DNA from 2 places in the Serratia sp. Res13-Sevr-LER1-36-b genome. Region 1 is predicted to be linked to the other one. Evidence: riboswitches for the same ligand, from Rfam matches in the RefSeq annotation. Region 1 holds a riboswitch; the other holds the start of a gene.
What was found. A riboswitch is a leader RNA that binds a small molecule or an ion and turns the genes downstream of it on or off. The one in region 1 is predicted to bind fluoride.

Region 1 (4,429 bases):
TACGCCATTTGTCATTACTTAGGTATATTGAACATCTTGGCTTCCATTTTTATTTTTTTCTTGATTTCCCTGTTTTGTTGAATGATAATTGACGCAAAGGTAATGGTGCTCTACCTTCTCCGAACCGCCACTTATAATTAACCTATAAAGTGGATAATGGCGCCTGATATATTTTCGCTTATTCAAATAGGCTAACTTATCAGGTATCGTCATGAAAAAATCAACAAAAACCTATTATTACTTGGTACACGTAGAGAATAAACCCTCTAAATCCATCCTTGCCTTTGTTTTACCCTGTATTTATTACCTCTCCTATTCCTCACGATCTGTAATTAGCAATAAAAAACATCATGAAATGTTTTTTAAAACAGTGAGTTATAAAAATACGCATATTTTGGACATTGCCATCATGAATAAATTTTTAAAAACCCTATTTTTAATAGGTACCATTCTTTTAGTTAACAATATGGTGAGCGCTTCTATGAGAGGAGTGTCAAACCATCATCCCACCCATACAAAAACCGCAATTAAAAGACTAGGTAGATTATCTTTTAGAGTATCAACAAATAGACGAAACCATTGTTTAGTTTGTTAATACTACCATTAGGAATTACATCATGGTGATATTAAAAAAAATATTTCCCACCATAGAACGTTTAGTTATATCTAAGGAGTGTATTTTGAAAATTAAAAAAACATGCTATGCTTTGCTTTTCCTCATTGCTCCACTATCTGCACTTGCGGGGCAAGAGTTATCTTTAAATTCTGGAGTTACTTATATAGAAGGTAATGATGCAGGTGGTCATATACAAATAGGGTATCAATATGGTTTTACAAAAAACCTGGGCATTTATACTGGCTATGCCTATGGACATGCTAGTCTAGCTGGCGATACAGCCCTAATTATTTCAGATGGTTACGCTCATCCTGAAAATATAACCTATCATACAATTCCGCTCGCCTTGCAAGCCATGCTGCCTTTGGGGCATCATTCACTCTATATTCGAGCAGGCACTAACCTTTATCATGAAGATAATACTATTGAGAGTAAAAACGGACTTGGCCTTTATGGCGCCGTTGGGTGGAAGTATTATTTTGGTGATGAGCGGCATTGGAGTATCGGCTTATCTTATCAACGTATGAAAATGCACAATTACAATGTAAACATAGGGACGTTTGATATAGGATATGGCTTTTAGTGATTAGCCTGCCATTATTCCATCACTGGAGCACACCCAATTCTACAGACAGTTTCTTTCCTCACGATGAGGCCTTTTCGAAGGCCTCTGGACAGATGCCGCTGTGATAACGGTGGCGCCGTGTCCGGTTGTAGAGTACTTCAATGTAGTCGTGAAACGTAGTTCAGAATAATAAAATTCACCTAGAATTCAAAGTAGTGAAGCTTTAAACGATTTTCTGAATGTCAGGAAAAAAATGATCACGGTCAAAGTAGGCGGCATTTTTGTTGCACAGATTATAATTTTGCCCTATGCTTTTTTTCAAGGTGATGGTGTTCCACCTTTCCCAACCGCCGGACTGTCCAGTTCGGATGATGACGCCTGATATACATTTTTGCTTTTATCCTTAGGCACGTATGTCAGGTACACTTATGAAAAAAAATCATCTTTTACCTTTGATCTTTCTTGCGTCTGATACCTCAGAGGAGACGCTGAAATGATCTATGTCTTTGGCCATCAGAATCCCGACAGCGACAGCATCTGCAGCGCACTCATTACAGCAGACTGGCTGACAAATCTCGGCAAGCGCGCGACTCCTTTTAGGCTCGGTGAAATTACACCTGAAACGGCATTTATTCTGCAGCAGGCCGGCGTAGCCCCTCCCCCCTTGCTCGACGAAGACCTCAGTGGCAAACAGGTATGGCTGGTCGACTTTACCGATCTGGAACAGGGCCCTTCCTCACTTGCCGACGGCAACATTGTTGGCATCATAGACCATCACCGGCTGGGCACCGTTATGACACAGGATCCCCCGGATGTTTGGATACGTTCCTATGGCTGCTGTGCCACGGTGATCTGGCAAATCCTTACCCTTGAAAATCCTCAGCCGATCTCTTCATCTCAGGCCATTCTGATGTTAGGAGCGATACTGAGTGATACTGTTGCGCTCACATCACCTACCACTACAGCTCAAGACATCGCTGCCGTGCAGTCATTATCCTCCATAAGCCAACTCAATTATGACTCTTTCGTGAAAGAGTTGCTGATCGCGAAAACAGATATTGGGGGGCAAACACCAGACTCACTTCTTAAGAAAGATGCCAAACGCTACCGGATTAACGCCCAGTCGGTGCTGCTTTCTCAAATCGAAGTCGCCAGCATGTCAGCAGTAGATGCAATGCTCGCTGACCTACTTATCGCATTAACAAAAGAGTGTCAGTCCGGCGATTTTGACATTGCGATGTTGGCTGTCACGGACATCTTTAAGAAACACACAACGATATATTTCTCAGAAAATAATGCGTTCAATCTAACGTGTCTGTCTCTTCCAGGCATTATAAGCAGGAAAAAAGAGATACTGCCGTGGCTGACGGATACTCTCTCAACCTCCTCGAGGTAATCAATGCAAATGTATAAACATGCTCTGTTAATGCTCAGCGATGAAACCGACGGCCAGTTTCTGCTTCAAAGTGTCGCCAGGGGTTTTCATGAACAAGGGACGGTGATCACCCTTGGACACCTCACTTCAGATCTTCAAGAGTTAGACATTACCTCAGACTCTTTAACGAAAGACCGGCAGTCTGCTGAAATTATTGCGGTAAAAGCAATGCTTAGTCGGTTAGTGAAGACAGTCAATTTTCCCGTGGATGTGAAAGAGATAGTGACGATCAGCCGCTTTAAAGACGTAGAGGCCTACGTCGCCGATGCGGGTGTAGATCTGGTCATTATGGGACATAAAAACAGACTTTTCGGGATGCTCTCTTCCCATTCAATTGAATTCGTCAACCATCTGACCGTTGACGTGTTGATTAAGCATATTGCAACCAACTGATATTAGAGGTTTATATGAGCTTTATTATTGAAACAATCCATGCCCGTGAAATCCTGGACTCTCGGGGTAACCCAACCCTGGAAGTCGATGTTTCAACCCAATGCGGTACTGTTGCAAGAGCCTCCGTCCCCTCCGGAGCAAGTACCGGTTCGCGAGAGGCTATAGAGCGCCGCGATGGTGATAAAGCGCGCTTCGGCGGGAAAGGAGTCCTCAACGCGATCAAAAGCGTTAACACTGAGATTCATAACAGCCTTAAAGGGCATGATGTACGCGATCAGCGCGGCATCGATAACATTATGATTGCCCTGGATGGGACGGATAATAAAGCGCGCCTGGGGGCAAATGCTATTTTGGGCGCTTCATTGGCCGTATCACGGCTCGCCGCTCAACTATCTCATACGCCTTTGTACCGCTATCTTGGTGGGATTGGGGCAAATCTGCTGCCGGTGCCTTGCATGAATATCATCAATGGGGGCGTTCATGCCCGCGGTCAGGGGGCTGACTTTCAGGAATATATGATTGCGCCTTACGGTGCACCAACGTTCAGGGAGGCCATGCGTTGGGGTAGCGAAGTATATCAGTCGCTTCGTCAGGTTCTTCTTGAAATGGGCCTGTCGACCGGTGTGGGCGATGAAGGCGGTTTTGCCCCGGCAGTTTCTTCAAATCGTGAACCGCTGGAACTGATTGTCCTTGCCATAGAGAGAGCAGGGTTCCGCCCTAATGAAGATATCGTTATCTGTATGGACCCAGCCTCCAGTGAGTTTTATCGAAACGGAAAATATCATCTGCGTACGGAGAATGCCGAGCTGACCTCGCAGGAGATGGCGGACTACTACCAGATGCTGGTTAAAACCTTCCCGATTGTCCTTATTGAAGATGGCCTTGCGGAAGATGACTGGGCAGGATGGAAAATTCTGCATGATCGATTGGGAGATCAGATTGAACTGGTTGGTGACGATCTGTTTGTGACCAATGTGAAGTATATACAGCGCGGGATTGATGAAAATCTTGCGAATGCTGCATTGATTAAACTCAATCAGATTGGCTCCCTGAGTGAAACCTTTGATGCGGTTCAGCTCTGCCATGACAACAACTGGGGTGCCTTTATCTCACACCGCAGCGGAGAGACGATCGACAGCTTTATCGCCGATATGACAGTGGCCATGCGTGCAGGTCATCTCAAAACAGGAGCCCCGTGCCGGGGTGAGCGTATCGAAAAATACAACCAGCTCATGCGAATTGAGGATGAGTTGGGCTCGTCAGCACAGTTTGCAGGAAAGTCAGCCTTTAAATAACCTATTATGGCAATAACCCTGGCGAACCGCCGGGGTTATTAATGGATGTATATTTATTCTTTCTATGCTTACACCCGCGATGCAAAGCTTGATTGTCATAAACAGGAAAGCGAACTGACCAACGC
Region 2 (4,429 bases), on a different contig from region 1:
ATCTTTTGTTACGCTTCACCCGCGATTAACGCCAAAAAACGGATGTCCTTGCGGCATCCGTTTTTTTATGGCTCAACAGCAGAGGCGGTTAAACGTCTTTCTTTTCGACGCTCTGCTGTGCGGTAGGCGTTTCAGCCGTATTCTGTACAGGAGGAGTGTCGTCGCCCACCGCTTTTTTAAAGCCTTTCAGCGCCGCACCCAGATCCGCGCCCAGAGTACGCAGTTTGCTGGTGCCGAACAGCAACACGATCAACACCGCAATTACCAGCAGCTTGGTAATACTGATACCTTCCATAATCACCTTCTTTATTCATTTATGGCTGCAGGACGCAGCGCGGGAACAAACTTTGTCTATAGGTATTTAGCGACTTTCTTTCGGCTATAACAACAACCAGTTGTAACAAGGTGAGATCTACCCGAGATGTTCTATGCTTAGATTATAGGGCATATTCTTAGCTATTCGTTTTTTTCCGGCTTCAGGCCGGCTGCATAATTCATCACAGGGAAACATGGGATGCCTACAGCTCCATCGGCTATTAACACCCGGCGTGCAGGTCTCAACTTCGCCAGGCGCCTCTACCTGCCACGTATTGTCGGCCTGGGGATTGGTTTCTTGTGCGTACTTACAGCGCTCTATCCAGAGCACCAGTCGGTTGGGGTGTGGATCTTACTGGCAGTAAATGGCTTTATCTGGCCACATGTCGCTTATCAGTGGTCTATCCGCAGCGAAGCCCCCTACGCCACCGAGATCCGCAACCTGCTCATCGATGCACTGCTAGGTGGGATGTGGGTAGCCATCATGGGTTTCAATGCGCTCCCCGCCGTGGTGATCCTGTCGATGATGGGGATGAACAATATCGCCTCCGGCGGACCGTCGCTGTATTTCAAAGGGCTGATGGCGCAAATCATCGGGGCACTGGTTACCAGTGCGATACTGGGCTTCCCCTTTACACCACAATCCACACCTCAGCAGGTTTATCTGTGTCTGCCGATGATCTTCATTTACCCAGTCTTCCTTGGTTATGTGACCTACCAAACCGCCAAGCGGCTGGCAGAAAAGCAACAGGAGCTATTGCGCATCAGCACGCGTGATGGCTTGACCGGCGTGTTTAACCGCCGCCATTGGGAACACCTGCTGCACAATGAGTTTGATAGCTGCCGGCGCTATAATCATACGGCTACGCTGATCCTGATGGATATTGACCATTTCAAAGCCATCAACGATACCTTCGGCCATGGGCTGGGGGATGAGGCGCTGATCGTTCTGGCGGAAGAGTTGGTGCTGGGGCTCCGGGCGATGGATATCGTTGGGCGCTACGGCGGAGATGAGTTTGGCGCGGTGTTGCCAAATACCAGTGCCGAACAGGCCAGCCTGGCGCTACACCGCATTCAGGAGCGCCTGAACGAGGTCGTCTTCCGTGAAGCCCCTGGGTTAAAGCTGAATATCAGCGCCGGGGTCGCCGATTACCAGCCCGAGATGCCCGGCTACCAGGAGTGGTTGAAGGCCGCCGATATCGCACTGTATCGGGCAAAAAATAATGGCCGCAACCGGCAGGAACTCGCCGAACATCAATGCTAGCCCACCAGTTTATTAAGTTGATAGCTTAATGATTTGATAAATTGGTTGGATAAATGACGTCGAAAAATAGCGTAACAGATGGGAGTCATACAGAACGCCGACACGCCGTAAACCCATCCCTGTTGGCTCGTATCGCGCGCCCATGCGCTCAACCCTGCACGACTCCTCTGGCGTTAGGTGTCGCGGTATTAAGTGCGGTTATTGAAGTTAAGTGAGTCATTCCTGGCTGGCGGAAGCTACTACAAAACCACAGCGACAAGGTGTAAAATCTGCCCCGCGCGATTGCTTCGCGCCAACAAACGGAGATGACATTCCTCCATAACCGCCTTTCACAGGCTGATGATGTCTACGTAACCTCTCAGAGAGGTGCGTAGGCGCTTGCCTGAACCTTTCTGAGCATCTTCCATCTTTAGGATAGGGTTTATCACCATGTGGAGTTCTTTACTGGCAGTGTTTATTGGCGGTGGTTTGGGTAGCATGTTGCGCTGGGCTGTGAGCCTTAAGCTCAACCCATTACATCAACATATTCCGTTGGGTACCTTGACGGTGAACCTGGTGGGGGCTTTTATCATCGGCCTGACCTTGGCACTGTTTACTCGCATGACGAACATTGACCCGATGTGGAAGCTGCTAATCACTACCGGCTTTTGCGGCGGGCTGACTACCTTCTCTACCTTCTCGCTCGAAGTGGTTTATCTGCTGCAGGACGGGCGCATTGTTTGGGCCATCGCCAATATGCTGCTCAACCTGGCGGGTTCGCTGGCGATGACGCTGTTGGCCTTTATGCTGGTTAGAGCGTTGTACGGCCATTAAAGTCTCGGGGCTTAATGTTTTCTTAATCTGCCATCGGGATAATCCTCGCTAAGTATTCTGGGCTGAGTGAGGAATTGAATGTTTAACCTGCCAAAAACCACTACTGAATGGGTTGTCACCCTGGCGTGCGTGCTGATCGTCCTGGCCTTCATCAAGGTTTACCTGTTCCCTTAACCGCTCCCGGCCTGAAAAAAAAGCATAAAAAACCCGCTCATGGAGCGGGTTTTAACAATTTTGGCTACTGTAGCTTAGATAGCGATAACGTTAGCAGCAGATGGCCCTTTGGCACCGTTCGTGATTTCAAATTCTACACGCTGGCCTTCAGCAAGAGTTTTGAAACCATTGCTAGCGATGGCAGAGAAATGAACGAAAACGTCCTTGCTACCATCTTCTGGAGTAATGAAACCGAAACCTTTAGATTCATTAAACCACTTAACGCTACCTTTAATCTTAGACATCAAACTTACCTTTAACGTGAATGTAAGACACAAAATGTGTGTCCAATACAGTACAGCAATTAGACGGGATTTTGTCCACAACACAGATCACATAAAATCGATAAAAAGTGAAAAAGTCGGTTATTTACCCTGTAAATTGATGTCTGCGGTTACCAGAGATGTCCAAGGCAGCCCAATACGCCAAAAAACCGTTGAGCAACCAATTAAACGCCTGCGACGCTCATTAGTGCCCCTCACCCCGCAGTTTTTAGGCTTTCGCCTTGCTGATGAAATACCGCCCCCCTGTCACTGCACGGCATTACGCGTTATCATTAGCGCTGTTACGAACGATCTGATGAGAATGACCATGAACGGCAAGATAACGACTTTTTTTGAAGACAAAGGCTTCGGTTTTATCACCGACGAGAACGGGGAAAATCGTTATTTTCACGTGATTAAAGTGCAAAACCCAGAGCTGATTAAGAAAAACGCGCTGGTAACCTTTGAGCCAACCAACAATACCAAAGGGCCATCGGCCTATGCGGTAAAGGTACAGGCACCAAGCAAGTACATCACCATCGCCAACGAGAGAATCAAAATCTCCAGCATCAAGTCCTTCGACACCTTCACCAAAGAAGTGCCGGTCAAGGTGGAGGTCGATAAAGAGAACACCGTGTTGTCCGTTGGCTTGCTGATGAACCGTATCCGTCCGCAAGTAGCCGAAGCGCCACAAACCGCCACGGAAACGCTGCGTATGCTGTCAGTCACCACCTTCCAGAACGCGACTCACGTCTTCTCTGAGCACGAAATCGATATCGATGAAACCGTGCAGGCGTTGAAGACCCTATAGCCCCTGAAAACATTCAAAGCAATTTAATGGCACCTGTGTTAGCGTGGGTTTTCACCTGACACAGGTACGCGACATGTCTGAATCCACCAGCGTTAAAGGTTACAATAACCGCACCACTCAAATTGCCTGCCCAAAGTGTGCTTATGTTACCGAACAGCAATGTTCAAAACTGCGTAAACTCAGCACCTTGATTTGCCCCAACTGCGGCACGCAATTCGCGCCAAAGCAGGGCTGAGACGCTATTTGAATATGACATGGCTGAGGCTGTTGCCGCTGACCATGTTAAACGATTCGACGCAGTTGCGGCCCTGGGACTTGGCGCGATAAAGCGCAATATCCGCCATATTCATCAGCTGTTCCAGTGACTTATCCTCATTCATTGCCAAACTCGCCACGCCCACACTAATTGTGATCCGCAATGGTGCCTTGCCGTTGGGGTTCAGCTCGGCACTTTCTATCCGCTGGCGCAAATGTTCCCCCAAGGCCACCGCCTGCGTCCCCAGTGCCCGCGGCAGCATAATGGCAAACTCTTCGCCCCCCAGTCGGCCAAATAACTGGTCGTGGCGTAGTTCACGCCGCAAAATATGAGCGAATGCCGCCAGAACGTGGTCACCGATGGCATGACCATGGGTATCATTGATCAGTTTGAAGTGATCGATATCGATTAACAACAGCGACACAGCCTCCTTCGTGCGCTGCTTATGTTCCAGCATTTCCCTGCCTTTGCGCGTTAAAGCACTACGCGCCAAT

Region 2: linked by a shared signal. The riboswitch ahead of crcB (fluoride efflux transporter CrcB) and the one ahead of IMQ33_RS24565 (manganese-dependent inorganic pyrophosphatase) in region 1 are both predicted to bind fluoride.

What each region holds. Positions count from the first base shown of each region.
Region 1 covers NZ_JADACK010000044.1:158,551-162,979, forward strand. Annotated here, with positions in the region: gene IMQ33_RS24560 (porin family protein) at 618-1,199, shown strand; fluoride riboswitch at 1,495-1,569, shown strand; gene IMQ33_RS24565 (manganese-dependent inorganic pyrophosphatase) at 1,675-2,577, shown strand; gene IMQ33_RS24570 (universal stress protein) at 2,581-3,009, shown strand; gene eno (phosphopyruvate hydratase) at 3,024-4,304, shown strand.
Region 2 covers NZ_JADACK010000038.1:31,532-35,960, forward strand. Annotated here, with positions in the region: gene tatA (Sec-independent protein translocase subunit TatA) at 89-295, opposite strand; gene adrA (diguanylate cyclase AdrA) at 515-1,579, shown strand; fluoride riboswitch at 1,872-1,935, shown strand; gene crcB (fluoride efflux transporter CrcB) at 2,009-2,392, shown strand; gene cspE (transcription antiterminator/RNA stability regulator CspE) at 2,641-2,850, opposite strand; gene IMQ33_RS22310 (cold-shock protein) at 3,197-3,679, shown strand; gene IMQ33_RS22315 (YnfU family zinc-binding protein) at 3,753-3,914, shown strand; gene IMQ33_RS22320 (diguanylate cyclase) at 3,919-4,429, opposite strand, start outside.